Regions from separate parts of the Modestobacter sp. SSW1-42 genome, predicted to be linked through region 1. Evidence: predicted binding sites of a transcription regulator. Region 1 holds the regulator's gene; the other holds the start of a gene.
The links. The regulator LexA, encoded in region 1, represses DNA repair genes until DNA is damaged. The targets are predictions, from matches to a motif close to TCGAACANNTGTTCGA.
Positions count from the first base shown of each region.

Region 2: ACGBYP_RS18340 (DUF222 domain-containing protein) is a predicted target of LexA. The motif match lies at 3,607-3,622, and genes of this name have one in related genera.

Region 1 is NZ_JBISCA010000005.1:376,960-385,361, forward strand. It holds gene ACGBYP_RS18980 (vitamin B12-dependent ribonucleotide reductase) at 1-1,056, opposite strand, end outside; gene nrdR (transcriptional regulator NrdR) at 1,214-1,714, opposite strand; gene ACGBYP_RS18990 (LysM peptidoglycan-binding domain-containing protein) at 2,003-2,599, opposite strand; gene lexA (transcriptional repressor LexA) at 2,898-3,704, shown strand; gene ACGBYP_RS19000 (hypothetical protein) at 3,786-4,853, opposite strand; gene ACGBYP_RS19005 (phosphatase PAP2 family protein) at 4,825-5,553, opposite strand; gene hflX (GTPase HflX) at 5,664-7,154, opposite strand; gene ACGBYP_RS19015 (ArsR/SmtB family transcription factor) at 7,224-7,739, opposite strand; gene ACGBYP_RS19020 (MFS transporter) at 7,808-8,402, shown strand, end outside.
Region 2 is NZ_JBISCA010000005.1:209,274-217,675, reverse strand. It holds gene ACGBYP_RS18365 (FAD-dependent oxidoreductase) at 1-20, opposite strand, end outside; gene ACGBYP_RS18360 (maleylpyruvate isomerase family mycothiol-dependent enzyme) at 192-854, shown strand; gene ACGBYP_RS18355 (MFS transporter) at 861-2,108, opposite strand; gene ACGBYP_RS18350 (alcohol dehydrogenase catalytic domain-containing protein) at 2,141-3,151, opposite strand; TPP riboswitch at 3,142-3,251, opposite strand; gene ACGBYP_RS18345 (hypothetical protein) at 3,256-3,459, opposite strand; gene ACGBYP_RS18340 (DUF222 domain-containing protein) at 3,640-4,854, shown strand; gene ACGBYP_RS18335 (DUF6518 family protein) at 4,912-5,562, opposite strand; gene ACGBYP_RS18330 (amidohydrolase family protein) at 5,747-6,958, opposite strand; gene ACGBYP_RS18325 (succinylglutamate desuccinylase/aspartoacylase family protein) at 6,972-7,892, opposite strand; gene ACGBYP_RS18320 (ABC transporter substrate-binding protein) at 8,188-8,402, shown strand, end outside.

The DNA.
Region 1 (8,402 bases):
GATCGTGTCGTCGTACTGGATGCCCGGGTCGGCGCACTCCCAGGCGGCCTTGGTGACCTTGCCGAACAGCTCGCGGGCGTCGACGGTCTCGATGACCGAGCCGTCGGAGCGGGCCCGCAGGCCGAACTCGGTGCCGTTCTCGACCGCGCGCATGAACTCGTCGTTGACGCGGACGGAGTTGTTGGCGTTCTGGTACTGGACGCTGGTGATGTCCTTGCCGCCGAGGTCCATGTCGTACCCGGCGTCCCGCAGCGCGCGGATCTTGTCCTCCTCGCGCGCCTTGGTCTCGATGAACTCCTCGATGTCCGGGTGGTCGATGTCCAGCACGACCATCTTCGCCGCGCGGCGGGTGGCGCCACCGGACTTGATGGTGCCGGCGGAGGCGTCGGCGCCGCGCATGAAGGAGACGGGGCCGGAGGCCGTGCCCCCGGAGGACAGCAGCTCCTTGGAGGAGCGGATGCGGGAGAGGTTCAGGCCGGCACCGGAGCCGCCCTTGAAGATCAGGCCCTCCTCGCGGTACCAGTTCAGGATCGAGTCCATCGTGTCGTCGACGGCCAGGATGAAGCAGGCGCTGACCTGCTGCGGCGAGGCGGTGCCGACGTTGAACCACACGGGGCTGTTGAAGCTGAACACCTGGTGCAGCAGCATCCAGGTCAGCTCGTGCTCGAAGACCTCGGCGTCGGCCTCGGACGCGAAGTAGTCGTGCTCGCGACCGGCGGCGCCGTAGGTCAGCACGACGCGGTCGATGAGCTGGCGCAGGCTGGTCTCGCGCTGCGGGCTGCCCACGGCACCACGGAAGTACTTCGTGGTGACGATGTTGGTGGCGTTGATGCTCCACTCGGAGGGGAACTCGACCCCGCGCTGCTCGAAGTTGATCGAGCCGTCCCGCCAGTTGGTCATGACGACGTCGCGGCGCTCCCACACGACCTCGTCGTAGGGGTGCACCCCAGCGGTGGTGAAGACCCGCTTGACCTTCAGGCCCTTGCCCCGGACGGGGGCCTTGCCTGCGGTGCGGCGGTTCCGGCTGGGAGAGAGGCGGTCGGCTGTCTCGGTCAAAGCGTGCTCCCCTGGTGAGGCGTGCTGAACTGGATGGCTGCTGAGTCGGCGGTTGCCGGGAGCCGGTGGTGGAGGTGCCCGGCGGTGCGGGCGGGCCCGGGTGGGCGGGCGGTGAGCTGCGGAGCGGGCAGGCGGTGCGCGGCAGGCGGGCGGGGCGTCAGCCGGCCGGCGACCCGGCGTCGTCGCCGGGTGGACCGTTGTCGGCGACCTCGGGCCGGAGCCGCTTGAGCTCGGCGATCTCCTTCTCGAAGTCGGCCGCGGAGGAGAAGGAGCGGTAGACGCTGGCGAAGCGGAGGTAGGCGACCTCGTCGAGGTAGCGCAGTGGCCCGAGGATGGCCAGGCCGACCTCGTTGCTGGGGACCTCGGCGGCACCGGTGGCCCGTACGGCGTCCTCGACCTTGGCGGCGAGGACGGCGAGCTGCCCCTCGTCGACCGGGCGCCCCTGGCACGCCCGGCGCACGCCGGCGATGACCTTGTTGCGGTCGAAGGGCTCGCTGACGCCGCTGCGCTTGACGACGGCGAGCACCGGCTCCTCCACGGTGGTGAACCGGCGGCCGCAGACCGGGCACGACCGACGGCGGCGTGTGGTGGCGCCCTCGTCGGTCTCCCGCGAGTCGACGACCCGGCTGTCAGGGCTGTGGCAGAACGGACAGCGCACCGGGCACCTCCTCGATCGGCGGGCCGCCGGGGCGACCGTGGTGACGTCTCCTGTGGACCGCCCGGGGGACATCCGGTGGATGTCCTGGGGCTGACCTGGGGAAGCGCCTGTGGAGAAGAACTACACCTCTGTCACACAAGATGTTGGGGTGAGGTTAGCCCCGCACCACTACAGGTGCAACCCCTGGGGTCCGGCGCGTCGCCCCTCGTCGCAGCAGCACCGCCCGCACCAGGCACTTCGCCACGCCACGCCGGGAGACGGTGTGACCCAGGGTCGCCGGAGCGCGGCTCAGGGCAGTTGGAGCTCCGCGCCGGGCATCAGGTCGACGCTGTACAGACCGTTCAGCTCGACGATGGCGTCGACCACGGCGCGGGGGTCCTCGTCGGGGGCGACGTCGCGCGCGATGGACCACAGCGTGTCGCCGTACCGCACCACGACGGTGCTCGAGCCGGCCAGCTGCAGTCCGGTCTCGCGCCCGAGCTCGACGGTGACGACGGTGGCCGCGGCGACCGACAGCCCGATCGCCATCGACAGCCCGGCGACGACCCGCCGGCCACGGGCGGTGAGCCGCAGCGGCGCCGGCGGCGGCCGGTCGACACCCCGGCGGCGCACCCGCACGACGGGGCGCGCCTCGACCGCGCAGCCACCCCGGACGGGACGGCCGGCGGCGAGGCCGTCGAGCCGGGCCGGCCGGGCGCCGGGGCGCACCGGGTCGCGGCGCCCGGTGACCGGGGCGACCGGCTGCGGCCCCCGGCCGGCGAGCGGCTCGGAGCACGACGGCGCCACCCGGGCGACGGGCCTGGCCGGCCGTCGCACGGGCGCGGCGGGGACCGGGGGGACGGGCACCACGGAGAGGACGGGGGTGTCGAGCTGTGGGCTGACCATCGGGGGCACTCCTGGAGGTCTGGCGGTGGGACGTCGTCGGACGCCCGGTGCGCCCAGGCGGTCCCCCCGAGGCAGCGGCCGCCTCGAACGCCTGTTCGATTCGAACGTCTGTGCGATGTCTACCGCATCCCTCCGACAAGTCCACCCCTGGACGCGCGACTCCTTCGAACAGGTGTTTGAACTACACCGGTGTGACCCGCTACCGTGCACCCGAGATCGCTGACCGGACTGCTCCCGGCCCTCCGGTGCCGGGCAGCGACCGGGAACTGCTGCCCCGGCAGCCGGACGAGGAGGACACATGGCGGCCGACGGCCCCACGGCAGGAGGCACGAGGTCCTCGCGGCGCAGCCGCACGACGACCGACGCCCCTGGCACCGACGCCACCACCGCGGGGAGCGGAGCGGTCGCCGCCGTCCGCGAGTTCCCCGAGCGCGGGGAGGCCGGCGACGGCCTGACCCAGCGCCAGCGCCGCGTGCTGGAGGTCATCCGCGACTCCATCGACCGCCGCGGCTACCCGCCCTCCGTGCGCGAGATCGGCGAGGCCGTGGGCCTGTCGTCGGCGTCCTCGGTGGCCCACCAGCTCTCGGTGCTGCAGCGCAAGGGCTGGCTGCGGCGTGACCCGAACCGGCCCCGCGCCCTCGACGTCCGCATGCCGGGCGAGACCAGCGTGATGACCGAGTCCCCGGCCGAGACGCCGACCGCCGCGACCGGCACCGACGAGACCACCCCCACCCCCACGTACGTGCCGCTGGTCGGCCGGATCGCCGCCGGTGGCCCGGTGCTGGCCGAGCAGGCCGTGGAGGACGTGTTCCCGCTGCCCCGCGAGCTGGTCGGCGACGGCACGCTCTTCATGCTCAAGGTCGCCGGTGACTCCATGGTCGAGGCCGCCATCTGCGACGGCGACTGGGTCGTCGTCCGGCAGCAGCCGACCGCGGAGAACGGCGAGATCGTCGCCGCGATGATCGACGGCGAGGCCACCGTCAAGACCTACAAGCGCCGCGACGGGCACGTCTGGCTGATACCGCACAACCCGGCCTACGAGCCGATCCCGGGCGACGACGCCACCGTCCTCGGCCGCGTCGTCACCGTCCTGCGCCGGGTCTGAGCGAGGACGCCCTCTCCCCCACTCCTCGCAGGCTCGAAGCGGCCCCTGAGAGGAGGCGGGGGGGGGCGAGGAGGTCCTCGCTCAGCCCTGCCGACGGCGGAGCCGGCCGCCGATCCAGACCAGCAGCGTGGCCACGGCGGCCGCGATCAGCCCCGCGGTGACCGGGCTGACGCCGCCCCCCAGGTCCAGCGGTGCGGCAGCGGCGTCGTCCGGAGCGGCGTCCGTGGCCGGGGCGGGGGCCGCGGCGGCGGCCACCGGCACCAGCGTGACGACGGCCGGCAGGTCCTCGCTGGTCACCAGCAGGTCGCGGTCGTTGCCGGCGAAGGCGATCGCCTCGCCCTGCGGGGAGTCCGGCAGCGCCACCCGCACCGGCGGCCCGCTCAGCGCCCCCGCGACGTCGGAGTCGGCCAGCGGCCACACGTAGGCGTCGGTGTAGGTGCGCAACGCGATGCGCTGCCCGTCGGCGGAGACCGCGCCGCCGGTGACCAGCAGCTGTCCGGCGCGCCCGACCGGTCCCCCGGGCGTGCCGGTGAGCGTGAAGCCCATCCCGAGCACGCGGGTCATCGGCAGCGTCACCCCGTCGGCCAGCGGCTCGGCCGGCCGGTAGACCGAGCTGGCGCCGAGCACCTCCTTGGTCACCAGGTACGGCGTCCCGTCCGGGGCCAGCAGCAGCGCCTCGGCGTCGTGGGGGCCGTCGGGGTAGGTGAGCCGGGTGAGCGTGCTGCTGCCGTCGGGACGCAGGCCGATCAGCGCGACCGTCTCCCGCTGCTGGTCGTTGTCGCCGATGTCGGCCAGCCACACGGTGCCGTCGGCGCCGAGCGCCAGGTCCTCGGGGTCGTAGGGGTCGACCGCGGCGGTGCGCACCTCGCCGACCGCGCAGGCGCCGTCGAGCACGTAGACCTCGGCCTGGTCACCGCCGTCGTTCATCGCGAGCATCGCGTTCCCGACCCCGACCAGCCCGGAGATCTCCGGCAGCCGCTCGTCGGTGATCTCGCACCGGGTCGTGGGCGCGCCGTAGGTGTCGTCGGCGGCGGCGGGGGTCGCCGGCAGCAGCACGGCCAGGGCGCCCAGGGGTGCGCTCAGCGCCGCCCCGGCCACCCGGGTCCGGCGGCGGGCGCGGTCAACCCTGCTGTCGGCCCGCTCTGGCACGGGCCCAGCGTGACACCGGCAGCGCGTCGATCGCATGAACCACGCCCAAGAGCAGCACGCCGACGGCCAGCCCGGCCACCACGTCGGTGACCCAGTGGAAGTTCAGCGCGACCATCGTGACGCCGGTGACGAACGGCCCGACGACGGCGAGCAGCCAGCAGGCCCGTTGCACCCAAGGCGGCAGCCCGAACTCCACGGCCTGCCAGCGGGCCACCCCCCACATCAGGGCCGCGTTGGCCACGTGACCGGACGGGTAGCTGCCGCCGCCCCGGTGGAAGAACGAGCCGGGGTACTCGGGGGCGGTCCGCCCGGTGCCCCACTTGAACGCGTAGACGACGGCGGTGAGCAGCACCAGCGCCACGACGATGCGCAGCGCGGGGACGTAGGTGCGCCGGCGGACCGCGGTCCAGGCGACGAGGGCGGCCAGCAGGACCAGCACCGTGCCGCGCCCCCCGGCCTGGGTGAACACCCAGACCGGCCAGTAGGCGGCGGAGTCGCGCAGGTCCCAGCGGTCGACGACGGTGGACACCCGCAGGTCCAGCGCCTCCAGGACGCCCCCGGCGAGCAGGTCGACGGTGACCGCCACCAGGACGACGGCGGCGGCGCCGAGCAGCCACCACGGCGGCCGGCCGGTGCCGGTGACCGGCGCGGCGGCGTCCCCGGGCCGGGTCAGCGGTCGCGACGCTCCGCTCCTGGCCACCGCGTCACCGTACCGGCCCCGACGGCCGGCCCCGGAGACGCGACAGGGCCGTGCCGCAGTGCGGCACGGCCCTGTCGTCCCGCTGCCGGGGCGGGCAGCAGGGTCCTCGCTCAGGCCTCGAGGGCCGGCGCGGGGTACTGCTCCAGCAGGGCGGCCAGGCCGGCGTCGACCTGGGCCACCAGCCGGGTGCCCTCGGCCTCGTGGACCTCCTCGAGCACCTCACCGTCGCGGTGCACCCGGGCGACCAGGTCGCCCCGGTCGTAGGGCACCAGCACCTCGACGTGGACCGCGGGGTGCGGCAGCCGCGCGGCGATGATGTCGCGCAGCGCCTCGATGCCCTCGCCGGTGCAGGCCGAGACCCACACCGCGCCGGGCAGCGCCTGACGGAGCAGGAGCACGTCCTCCTCGCTCATCGCGTCGACCTTGTTGACCACGATCAGCTCGGGGACCGAGGACGCGTCGATGTCGTTGAGCACGACGTGAACGGCGTTGATCTGGCCCAGCGGGTCGGGGTCGGACCCGTCGACGATGTGCAGCAGCAGGTCGCTGGCCGCCACCTCCTCCAGCGTCGACCGGAACGCGTCGACGAGCTGGTGCGGCAGGTGCCGGACGAAGCCGACCGTGTCGGTGAGCGTGTACTCCCGGCCGTCGGGGGTCTCCGCCCGCCGGACCGTGGGGTCCAGGGTGGCGAACAGCGCGTCCTGCACGAGCACACCGGCGTCGGTGAGCTGGTTGAGCAGGCTGGACTTGCCGGCGTTGGTGTAGCCGGCGATCGCCACGCTCGGCGTCGCGTTGCGGTCGCGGGAGTTGCGCTGCGTGGTGCGGGCGGTCGCCATGCCGGCGATCTCCTTGCGCAGCTTGCTGACCCGCGACCGGATGCGCCGCCGGTCGGTCTCGATCTTCGTCTCACCGGGGCCACGGGTGCCGATGCCGCCACCGCCGGCGACACGACCACCGGCCTGGCGGCTCAGCGACTCACCCCACCCGCGCAGGCGCGGGAGCATGTACTGCATCTGGGCGAGCTCGACCTGGGCCTTGCCCTCCCGGCTGGTCGCGTGCTGGGCGAAGATGTCGAGGATCAGGGCCGTGCGGTCGACGACCTTGACCTTGAGCACCTTCTCCAGCTGGTTGAGCTGGCCGGGGGTCAGCTCACCGTCGCAGATCACGGTGTCGGCGCCGGTCGCGGCGACGATGTCGCGGATCTCGTTGGCCTTGCCCGAGCCGACGTAGGTGGCCGCGTCGGGCTTGTCGCGGCGCTGCACGAGCGCCTCGAGGACCTCCGAGCCCGCGGTCTCGGCCAGGGCGGCGAGCTCGGCCAGCGAGCGCTGGGCGTCGACCGCCGTCCCCTCGGTCCAGACGCCGACCAGCACGACGCGCTCCAGGCGCAGCTGCCGGTACTCGACCTCGGTGACGTCGGCGAGCTCGGTGGACAGGCCGGCGACACGGCGCAGCGCGCCGCGCTCCTCGAGGGCGTAGGACCCGGGGGTCTCGCCGGGGAGGTCCCACTCGCCGGGGGTGGGTGTGGTCTCGCGCGAGCGGGCGGCCTTGTCGGCCCGGGCCTCGGCGTCAGCGAGGATCGCGCGGTTCTGGGCTGTCGTCATCGTCTCCAGCGTGGCATGCCCCTGCGTGCGGGGCGAGCGAGTTGTCTGCATCGTGCCCGGTACAACACCTCAGAGCTCCGGGTGCATCCCGAGGTAGAGCGACCACTTCTGCCCGTCCGGGTCGGCGGGCCGGGCGACGAACTCGTCGAGCAGCTCCTGCATCCGGTCCTCGAGCTCCGCCTTCTCCGCCGCGGTCAGCCGCAGCGCCAGCCGGGTGCTCTCCAGCCGCCGCTCCCCCACCTCGGCCACCTCCTCGAGGAAGGCGCCCAGCGCGGGGTCGCGCCGGGGTCCCGGGCCGCCGGCGCCGTCCATCTGCCAGCTCTTGCCGGTCGCCCGGTAGGGCACCTCCCGAGCGCCGCGGGGCCCGCGGCGCTCGGGCTCGGCGGCCAGGAACCCGGTCTGCAGCAGGGTGCGCACGTGGTGCAGCACGGTGGCCGGGTTGCGGTCGAGCCGGGCGGCGAGCTCCTTGTTCGTGAGCGCGGTGTCGCGGCACAGCCGCAGGATCCGCAGCCGGACGGCGGAGGCGAGCGCCCGGGCCTCGGCGTCGGTGGCCCGCCGGCGCCCCTCTCCTGCAGCTCCGCTCACGCGGCCAGCCTAGGGCGACGCGCCGAGCAGTGATTGACACTTCCCAATCCCATGCTCAGGCTGCGCCCGTGACCACCGACCGCAGCCTGCTGCGCCACCGCGACTTCCGGCACCTGTGGGCGGCCGAGACGGTCAGCCAGGTCGGGACCCAGGTGACGCTGTTGGCCCTGCCGGTCGTCGCGGTCACCCTGCTGCAGGCGACGCCGCTGCAGATGGGCGTGCTCACCGCGCTGGAGACGGCCGCATTCCTGCTCATCGGGCTGCCCGCCGGCGCCTGGGTCGACCGCTGGCGGCGCAAGCGCGTCCTGGTCACCGCCGACCTGGTCCGCGCCCTGGTGCTGGCCACGCTCCCGGTGGCGTACCTGGCCGACCTGCTGACCCTGGGCCAGCTGTTCGTCGTCGCCGCGGTCACCGGTACCGCCACGGTGTTCTTCGACGTCGCCTACCAGAGCTACCTGCCCGCGCTGGTCGACGGCGACCAGCTCGTCGACGGCAACGGCAAGCTGGAGGCCAGCCGGGCGGTGGCGCAGGTCGCCGGTCCGGGCGCCACCGGCGTGCTGCTGCGGGTGCTCGGGGCCCCGCTGCTGATCGCGGTGGACGCGGCCTCGTTCCTGCTCTCGGCGCTGTTCATCGGCCGGATCCGCACCCCCGACGCGGTGCCCG
Region 2 (8,402 bases), 170 kb from region 1:
AGGACGGGGCGAGCGGGCACGGCACCTCCGGTCTGGGGCCGCCGGGGCGGGCGCCCGGTGGGGCCGCTCCCGGTGGCACCTCCATCCAACCCCTTCGCACCCGCCACCGGAAGCCGCGCGGGCTCCGCTCGCCGCGACCGGTCGCAGGCGGCAGGGTGGAGGCGTCCCGCCCCGCGACCCGAGGAGACCCGATGACCGCGCCGACCGAGCAGCTGGACCGGTGGCGACGAGGGGAGGAGCACCTCGGGACGGCGCTGGGGCGGCTCACCGACGAGGAGTTCGACGGTCCGTCGCTGCTGCCCGGGTGGACCCGCGCGCAGGTGCTGGCCCACGTGGCGCACGGCGCGGACGCGCTGGCCGCCCACCTGACCGAGGCCCGCACCGGCGTCGCCCAGCAGGTGGCCGACGACCTCGCCGGCCTGCCGCCGGCGGAGCTGCGTGCCGCGGTGCTGGCCGCGACCCAGCGGCTGGCCGAGACGGTGCGTGCGGTGCCGGACGACGTGTGGAGCGCGCAGGTGCGCACCGGCGAGGGACACGTCGTCCCCGCCGCCGACCTGCCCTGGCTGCGGGCCCGCGAGGTGTGGGTGCACGCGATCGACCTCGACGCCGGGATCGGGTTCGCCGACGTCCCCGACGACGTGCTGGCCGCGGTGGTCGACGACGTGTTCCGCCAGTGGGACGCCCGCGACACCGTCCCCGACGTGGCGCTGTTCGCCGGCGACCGCGAGTGGGGGACCGGCGCGCTGGCCGTGGCCGGCACCCTGCCGGCGGTCACCGCCTGGATCACCGGCCGCAGCGACGGCGCCGGGCTGCAGGCCGACGGCCCGCTGCCCACCCTGGCGCCCTGGCTGTGAGGTGGGTCAGGCGGGCGTGACGGTGCGGGGCATCGCCAGCGCGGCGAGCAGCCCCAGGCCGAGCACGCCCGCGCTGACGGCGAAGGCCACCTGGAAGGAATAGGTGTCGGTGAGCCAGCCGGCGGCCAGCGGGCCGGCCACGGCGCCCAGGTCGGCCACCATCTGGAAGACAGCCACCGCCTTGCCGCCCTTGGCCGGGCTCACGTCGCCGACGATCGCGGCGGGCACGCTGGCCAGGAACGAGGCGCCCAGCCCGAAGGTGGCCATCGCCAGCAGGAAGACGCCCGTGGCCGGCGGCAGCACCAGGACGGCGATCGACGTGGTCGCGAGCCCGGTGCCCACCAGCAGCGAGGGCCGGCGTCCCCAGGTGTCCGACAGCCGCCCGGCGCGCAGCAGCCCGAGGGCCTGGGCCACCGACCCGGCGAGCAGGCCTGCGCCGGCCCAGGCGACGGTCTTGCCCAGCTCCTCGGTCACGTAGAGCGGCACCAGGGAGTTGCGCACCCCGAACAGCACCCACCCGACGCCGAGGTTGGCCACGAGCGCGGCCAGGTAGGCCCGCGAGCGCAGCGCCGCGCGCAGCCCACCGCCGTCCGTGCCGGGTGGGGGCACCGCGGCGGTGGAGGGCTCGCCGCCCCCGCCCTGGTCGACGGCGGGCGTGACCGGCGGGTCGGCCGGCGGCAGCGCCGCCGGGCGCAGCAGCACCAGCGCGACGCTGCCGGCGACGAGCAGGAACGCGGCGTAGACGAAGAACGGCACCCGGGGGGAGATCTCGGCGAGGAAGCCGCCGGCGGCCGGGCCGGCGATGCCGCCGAGGATGAAGCCGCCCTGGTACGTGGCCGCGGCCCGGCCGCGGGAGGCCGCCGGTGAGGTGCGCAGCAGCAGCGACAGCGCGGCCACGGTGAACATCGCGCTGCCGATGCCGCCGGCCGCCCGCAGCGCGACGAACAGCGGGAAGTTGCCGGCCAGCCCCGCCAGCCCGCTGGTCACCGCGACGATCCCGAGCCCGGCGGCGAGCACCACCCGCTCACCGACCCGCTCGACCAGCGCCCCGCCGCCGAACGCCGAGACGAACCGGAAGAAGGCGAACGCGCTGATCGCGAAGCCGACGGCCGTCGTCCCGACGCCGTAGTCGCGGACGAAGAGCGGGATGGCCGGGGCCACGACACCGAAGCCGAGCGCGACGACGAAGGCCACGATCGCCAGGACGCCGACCTCGCGGGGGAGCGGGTCGGCCTTGCTGTTGCGTCGGGCCACGGGGGTCGATGGTTGCACGGCCCCCCGAAGGGTCAGGGGTGCAGGACCAGCCGGCCGGTCACCTCGCCGGCTCGAAGACGGTCGAGCGCATCGTTGACCTGGGACAACGGCATCGTCGCCGCGACCGGCGGGCTCAGCTGGCCGGTGGCGGCCAGCGAGACGGCGGTCTCCAGCTCGGCCAGGGTGTTGCCGACGCTGGCGATCACGCGCTGCTCGGCGACCACCATCCCCAGCGGGCTGACGGTGAGGGGGTCGGCGCTGTAGCCCACGAGCACGAGCCGCCCGCGCCGCCCGAGCACGCTCGTGGCCAGCTCCAGGGTCGCCGTCACCCCGGCCAGCTCGACCACGACGTCCGCGCCCTGCCCGCCCGAGAGCCGGGCCACCGCGTCAGCGGTCTCGCCGGGGGTGACCGCGGCGGTGGCGCCGGAGCGCAGCGCGGCCTCGCGGCGGGCGGCGTCGCGGCTGACCGCTATCACGGTCGCCCCGCGCCGGCGTGCGTCCTGGACGACGGCCAACCCGACGCCGCCGCTGCCCAGCACCACGACCACCTCACCCGGTTCGACCGCAGCCTCGGTGAGCGCGTGCACCGCCGTCGTCCCCGCGCAGCACAGCGGTGCCGCGGCGTCGAAGGACACCGCATCGGGCAGCCGGACCAGGCAGTGCGCCGGGACGACGAGCTGCTCGGCGAACGCGCCGTCGGCGGCGAAGGCCAGGACGCCGCGCGGGGCCAGGCACAGGTTCTGCCGGCCGCGCAGGCACCAGCGGCAGCGGCCGCAGAACAGGTAGTAGTACACGGCCACCCGGTCGCCGGGCGCCCAGCCGGTGACGTCGGCGCCGACCGCGTCGACCACGCCGGCGGCCTCGTGGCCCAGCGTCATCGGCGTCCGGGACGGGGCGTACAGCCCGTCGGTGAAGTGCAGCTCGGTGCCGCAGACGCCGGCGGCGTGCACCCGCACGCGCACCTCGTCCGGGCCGGGGTCGGGCACCGGGACGTCGTCCAGGGCGAGTGGCTGGTGGGCTCCGTGAAAGCGCGCCGCGAGCATCGGGCAGCTCCCTCCGCCGGCATGAACCGGATCAGGTGTGGACGGTCGGCGGGGGACGTCCGCCATCTCAGCCCGCGCCCGGGCTCCCGTGTGCACGGGCGAACCTACCGGGGCTGCTCCAGGGGGTCGACGCGGCGGAGGAAGCCGCGCACCGAGAGGTGGTCGGAGAGCTGGTCGCGGTGCTGGGCGCAGGCGGCCCAGACCTTCTCCCGGTCGGGGGTGTGCAGCTTCGGGTTGTTCCAGATCAGCCGGAAGGCCGCCGGCTCGCGGCAGCCCTTCGCCGAGCAGATCACCGGGTCGGTCGTCACCGGGCGAGTCTGCCGCGCGGTCTGGGACGTCGTACGGCCGGTCGCCGATCGGGTTGACCTGTTGCGCGTCAAGAGGTCTGGCACATCTGTGGATGAGCATGTGACCTGCGGTTTCGCGTTGCTCTGGTCGGTCGTCATGGATAGGATTCGTACACCTGTTCGAACGGCTGAGGGGGTGTCGTGAGCGAGTTGCAGTCGGCTCTCGACGCCCTGGCGACGGATGAGCTGCACGTCTTGTCGGATGGTCAGGTGCTGGACCGGGTGGCCCTGCTGGTGCAGGTGGTGAACCGGGCCAGCGCCGAGCTCACGCGCACGGTGCGGCACGGAGAGGCGACACAGGCCGCGGAGCACGACGGCATCAGGACGATGCGGTCGTGGCTGGTCGGGCGCGCTCGGCTCGCACCAGCGGAGGCGTCGCGGATCGTGCGGTCGGGACGGGTGCTGGAGCACTTCCCGGTGCTGGCGAACGGGTTCGCCGAGGGTGCCGTGAGCGCGGGGCAGGTGGACGTGGTGGCCCACGCGGTCGGCGCGACGGAACGGGCCCGAGCCGAGGAGCAGGGCATCGACCTGGCGCCGTTCGACGAGGCATGGACGACCGTGGCAGCCGAGGCGCCGCATCAGACGCTGGTCGTCGCGGTGCGGGCCTTCGAGGCCGCACTCGATCCCGACGGCGCCGAACCGGACCCGACCGAGGGGCGGCGGTTGTCGATCGCGAAGCACGCTGATGGCAGCGTCACGGGTCGGTTCGACCTGGATGCGGTGGGTGGGGAGAAGGTGCAGGCTGCCCTCGAGTCGATCGTGCAGGCCGACCGCCCGAAGGGCGACACCCGCACCCGGAGCCAGCAGAATGCCGATGCCCTCGTGCAGCTGGCCGACAACCAGCTCGCCGGCGGGAGCCTGCCGGTGCTGCGGACGGTCAAGCCGCACGTCGTGATCACCGTCGACCTGGAGGACCTCGTCGACCCGTCCACCGGCCCGGACGCCGCTCGGACCGGGTTCGGCGCGACGCTGTCGGCGGCGCGGGCCCGCTGGGTGGCGTGTGACGCGACGGTCACCCGGATCGTGCTGGGGCCCGACGGGTTGCCGTTGGACGTGGGTCGCACCCACCGGGTGGTGCCGTCGCACCTGCGCCGGGCGGTGGAGAACCGGGACGGGCACTGCGTGTTCGCCGGGTGCGGGGCGCCGACGCACTGGTGCGACGTCCACCACCTCGTCGAGTGGATCAACGGCGGCGAGACGTCGTTGGATAACTCCGCGCTGCTCTGCGAGCGGCACCACACCAAGGTCCACCACGGGTTCCGGGTCGAGCGCGACGACGGCGCGCCGCCGGGGCACCGCTGGCGCACCTGGAGACCCGACGGCACCGAGATCCTGATCGGCTCCCTCCTGACCTGAACGGCTCGCCGCCTCGTTGGTGCGGCCGGGCGGCCGGGGGAGAGGCGTCCGCCTGGGTCAGAGGGAGCCGGTGATCAGCAGCTGCTCGAGGAGGTCGGGAGCCGAGACGAGCACCCAGCCGGCGGCTGCCGCCGGCACCGTCCAGAGGGCGACCTCGGCGAGCTGCCGCGGCGAGCGGACGGCGACCGCCAGCACCGCGACGGCGGCCAGCACGGCGAAGCCGACCACCACGACGGCGTCCGCCGGGTAGTTCGAGCTGCGGCGGTAGGCGTCGGCGAGCAGCAGTCCCAGCGCCGCGGCGGTCGAGGCGGCGCCGGCGTGCCCTGGGCGGCCGATCCGGCGGAACGCCCAGCCGAGCAGCGAGCCGGCGACCACCGACAGCACCAGCCACTGGACGAGCTCGCCGAGGTCCACCGCGTACGGCTGCCCGGGGTACTCGATCCCGTACATGACGTCCTTGCCGACGTAGAACGCCACGACTGCGGTTGCCAGCGCCAGCACCGACCGCAGCACCGCCTCGCGCACCGGGCGCCGGGCGCTGAGCAGCGCCAGCAGCGCGATCCACAGCCCGAAGCTGTGCGCCAGCGGCCGGAACGCCTCGCCGTAGTACGCCCAGGCGGCGAACCCGCCGGTGACCAGCCCGCCGGCGACCGCCAGCACGGGGCCGGCCGCCGCACGCGTGCCGGGGGAGACGGTCAGCTGCGTCATCGGTGCACCTCCGCTCGAGCGTGCGGGCGAGCGTGGCAGGTCCGGGGCCGACGACGGCGGCGGCGCGCGCGGGAAACCGGTACGGGATCGTCCCGTCAGCTGGCCAGGGTGCCGCCGTGAACAGCACCGAGCCGGCGAGCCAGGTGCGGCGCAAGGCCGTCTGCCCCGCCGAGCGGGAGGCCGGTCAGCCGGCGACCACCCGGCCGCGGCTGACGACCGTCGCCAGCGTCTCCTCCGGCCGCGACAGCACCCGTACGTCGACCGAGGGGTCGGTGCGGCAGAGCAGGACGTCGGCGGCCGCCCCCGGCGCCAGCACGCCCAGCCGGCCGGCCTGCCCGAGCAGCTCGGCGCCCACCAGGGTGGCGCTCTCCAGCACCTCCCACGACGACTGCACCGCGGCCCGCAGGGTGAACTCGCGGTTCTGCTCGGCGGCCATCGGGCCGAGCAGGTCGGTGCCCAGCGCGATCCGCACCCCGGCCGCGGCGGCGGTGCGCACGGCCGCGGCGCCCCGGTCGGCCACCGCGGCCAGCTTGGTCATGCTGTCGGCCGGCAGGCCGAACTCGAGTCCGCGCTCGGCCAGCACCGCGTAGGCGCTCAGCGTCGGCACCAGGAACGTGCCGGCCTCGGCCATCAGCTCGGCGTCGGCGGTCTCGATGAGGTTGCCGTGCTCGATCGTGCGCACGCCCAGCCGCACCGCCCGCTGCACCGCGGCCCCGGCGTAGGCGTGCCCCGCGCAGTACAGGCCCAGCCGGTCGGCCTCCTCGACGGCGGCCCGGATCTCGGCGTCGGAGAACTGCACGCCGTCGACCCGGTCGGCCGGGCTGGTGATCCCGCCGGACAGCATCAGCTTCACGAACGTCGCCCCGCGCCGGCCCTGCTCGCGCACCGCCCGCGCCACCTCGTCGCCGCCGTCGACGATCCGGCCGATGCCCGGGACGTCGGGGTGGGCGTCCCACAGCTCCCGCCCGCGCGGGCGCAGGTCGGCGTGCCCGCCGGTCTGGGACAGCGCCTTGCCGCAGGTGGACAGCCGCGGGCCGGTCAGCACGCCCTCGTCCAGCGCGCGCGCCAGCCCGGCGTCCGCGCCGCCGGCGTCCCGCGCGGTGGTGAAGCCGCGCCGCACCATCGCCGCCAGCGCCCGGGTGGCGTGCGCGGCGACGTAGCTGGCCGGGTGTCCGGAGTCGGCCCACTCGTCGGCCGACAGCGACGTCACGTGCACGTGGCAGTCGATCAGCCCCGGCAGCGCGAACAGCCCCCGCCCGTCGACGTCCCCGGCCTCCAGCGGGCCGTCGTCGTCGGGGCCCACGGTGGTGAGCACGTCGCCGTCCCAGGCGAGCAGCTGGTCGGGGACCGTCCGGCGGGCGGCGACGTCGACGACGGAGACGGAGCGGATGCGCATGACCGGCACCCTCTCAGGCGCGGGCGAGCCCCAGCAGCAGCCCGTCGGCGTCCACCGCCGGGCTGGAGGTGAGGAACAGCGGGACGCCGTCAGCCGGCGCCACCACCCGGTGCAGCTCGGCGCCCCACGGGTCCAGCAGCACGCCCAGGACGTCGCCGGTGCGCACGTCCGCGCCCACCGCCACCGCCGCCTGCCAGAAGCCGCGGACCGGGCTGCGCAGCCACACCCACCCCTCGTGCTCGACCGGGGCCGCGACGGGGACGGCCACGTCACCGGGCAGCATCCCGAGCGAGGCCAGCACGTTGAGCACCCCCTGCAGGTGGCCGGCGACCGACGCCGGGTCGCAGATGCCGTTCGCGCCGATCTCGGCGGTGATCGCCGGGACGCCGATGTCGGCGGCCGCCGCGCTGGTGCTGCCGCCGACCGTGCGCGCCGCCCGCGACTGCCGGACGACGTGGCCGGTGCCGTAGGCCAGCGCGAGCGCGCGGGACTGCTCCTGCACCGGCGACTCCTCGTACAGGCAGAACGGCTCCAGCGCCTCGGGCAGGTCGCCGGCGTGCAGGTCGACCAGCACGTCGGTGGGCCGGATGAACGCCTCGAACAGCCCGTGCGCCAGCGCCTCGGTGTAAGAGCCGGCCGGGTCGCCGGGGAAACTGCGGTTCAGGTTCGCCCCGTCGACCGGGACGACGAACGGCGTCCGGGCCCAGAACGCCGGCTGGTTGAGCACCGGCACCACGGTCAGCCGCCCCCGCAGCCGGCGGGCGTCCAGGGTGGCGATCAGCCGCAGCAGCGCCGCCATCCCCGTGTACTCCGCGCCGTGCACGCCGGCGACCACGGTCAGGTGCGGGCCGGCGTTGCCGCCGGTCACCGAGGCGTAGGGCACCTCGACGGGCGGTCCGGGCAGGTCGTCGAGCGTCAAGGTCGTCCGGTCCACGACCGCATCGTGCAGGTTGCGATCCGGCAACGAAAGCGTGCGCCAGGTCACTTTCCAAACGTAACAACGGGGTAATGTCCGCCTCCTACTGTAACGATCACTACAGCCGAGGGACGCCGCTCGCGACGGCTCCCGCGGCACCTCCCGCGCCGTCCCGACCGGTCTCGAGCACGCCCGGCCGGACGGCGGAACGGTGCTCCGCTGTCCCGGAAGTCCCCACCCACCCGCTGCGGCGGTCCGAACGATGAGGCAGTCCATGACACGTGCAACCCGATTGAGGTCCGCAGGGATCGCGGTGACCGCCGCGGTCGCGCTCACCGCCTGCGGCGGTGGCTCCACCAGCTCCACCGGCACAGCAGCCGGCTCCGGCCCCGTGGAGGGCGGCGACCTGACCATCGCCCGCGCCGCGGACATCCTGGCGATGGACAAGACCACGACGTTCGACAACAACTCGATCTACGTGATGCAGCAGATCATGGAGCCGCTGTTCACCGTCAGCGAGGACGGCAG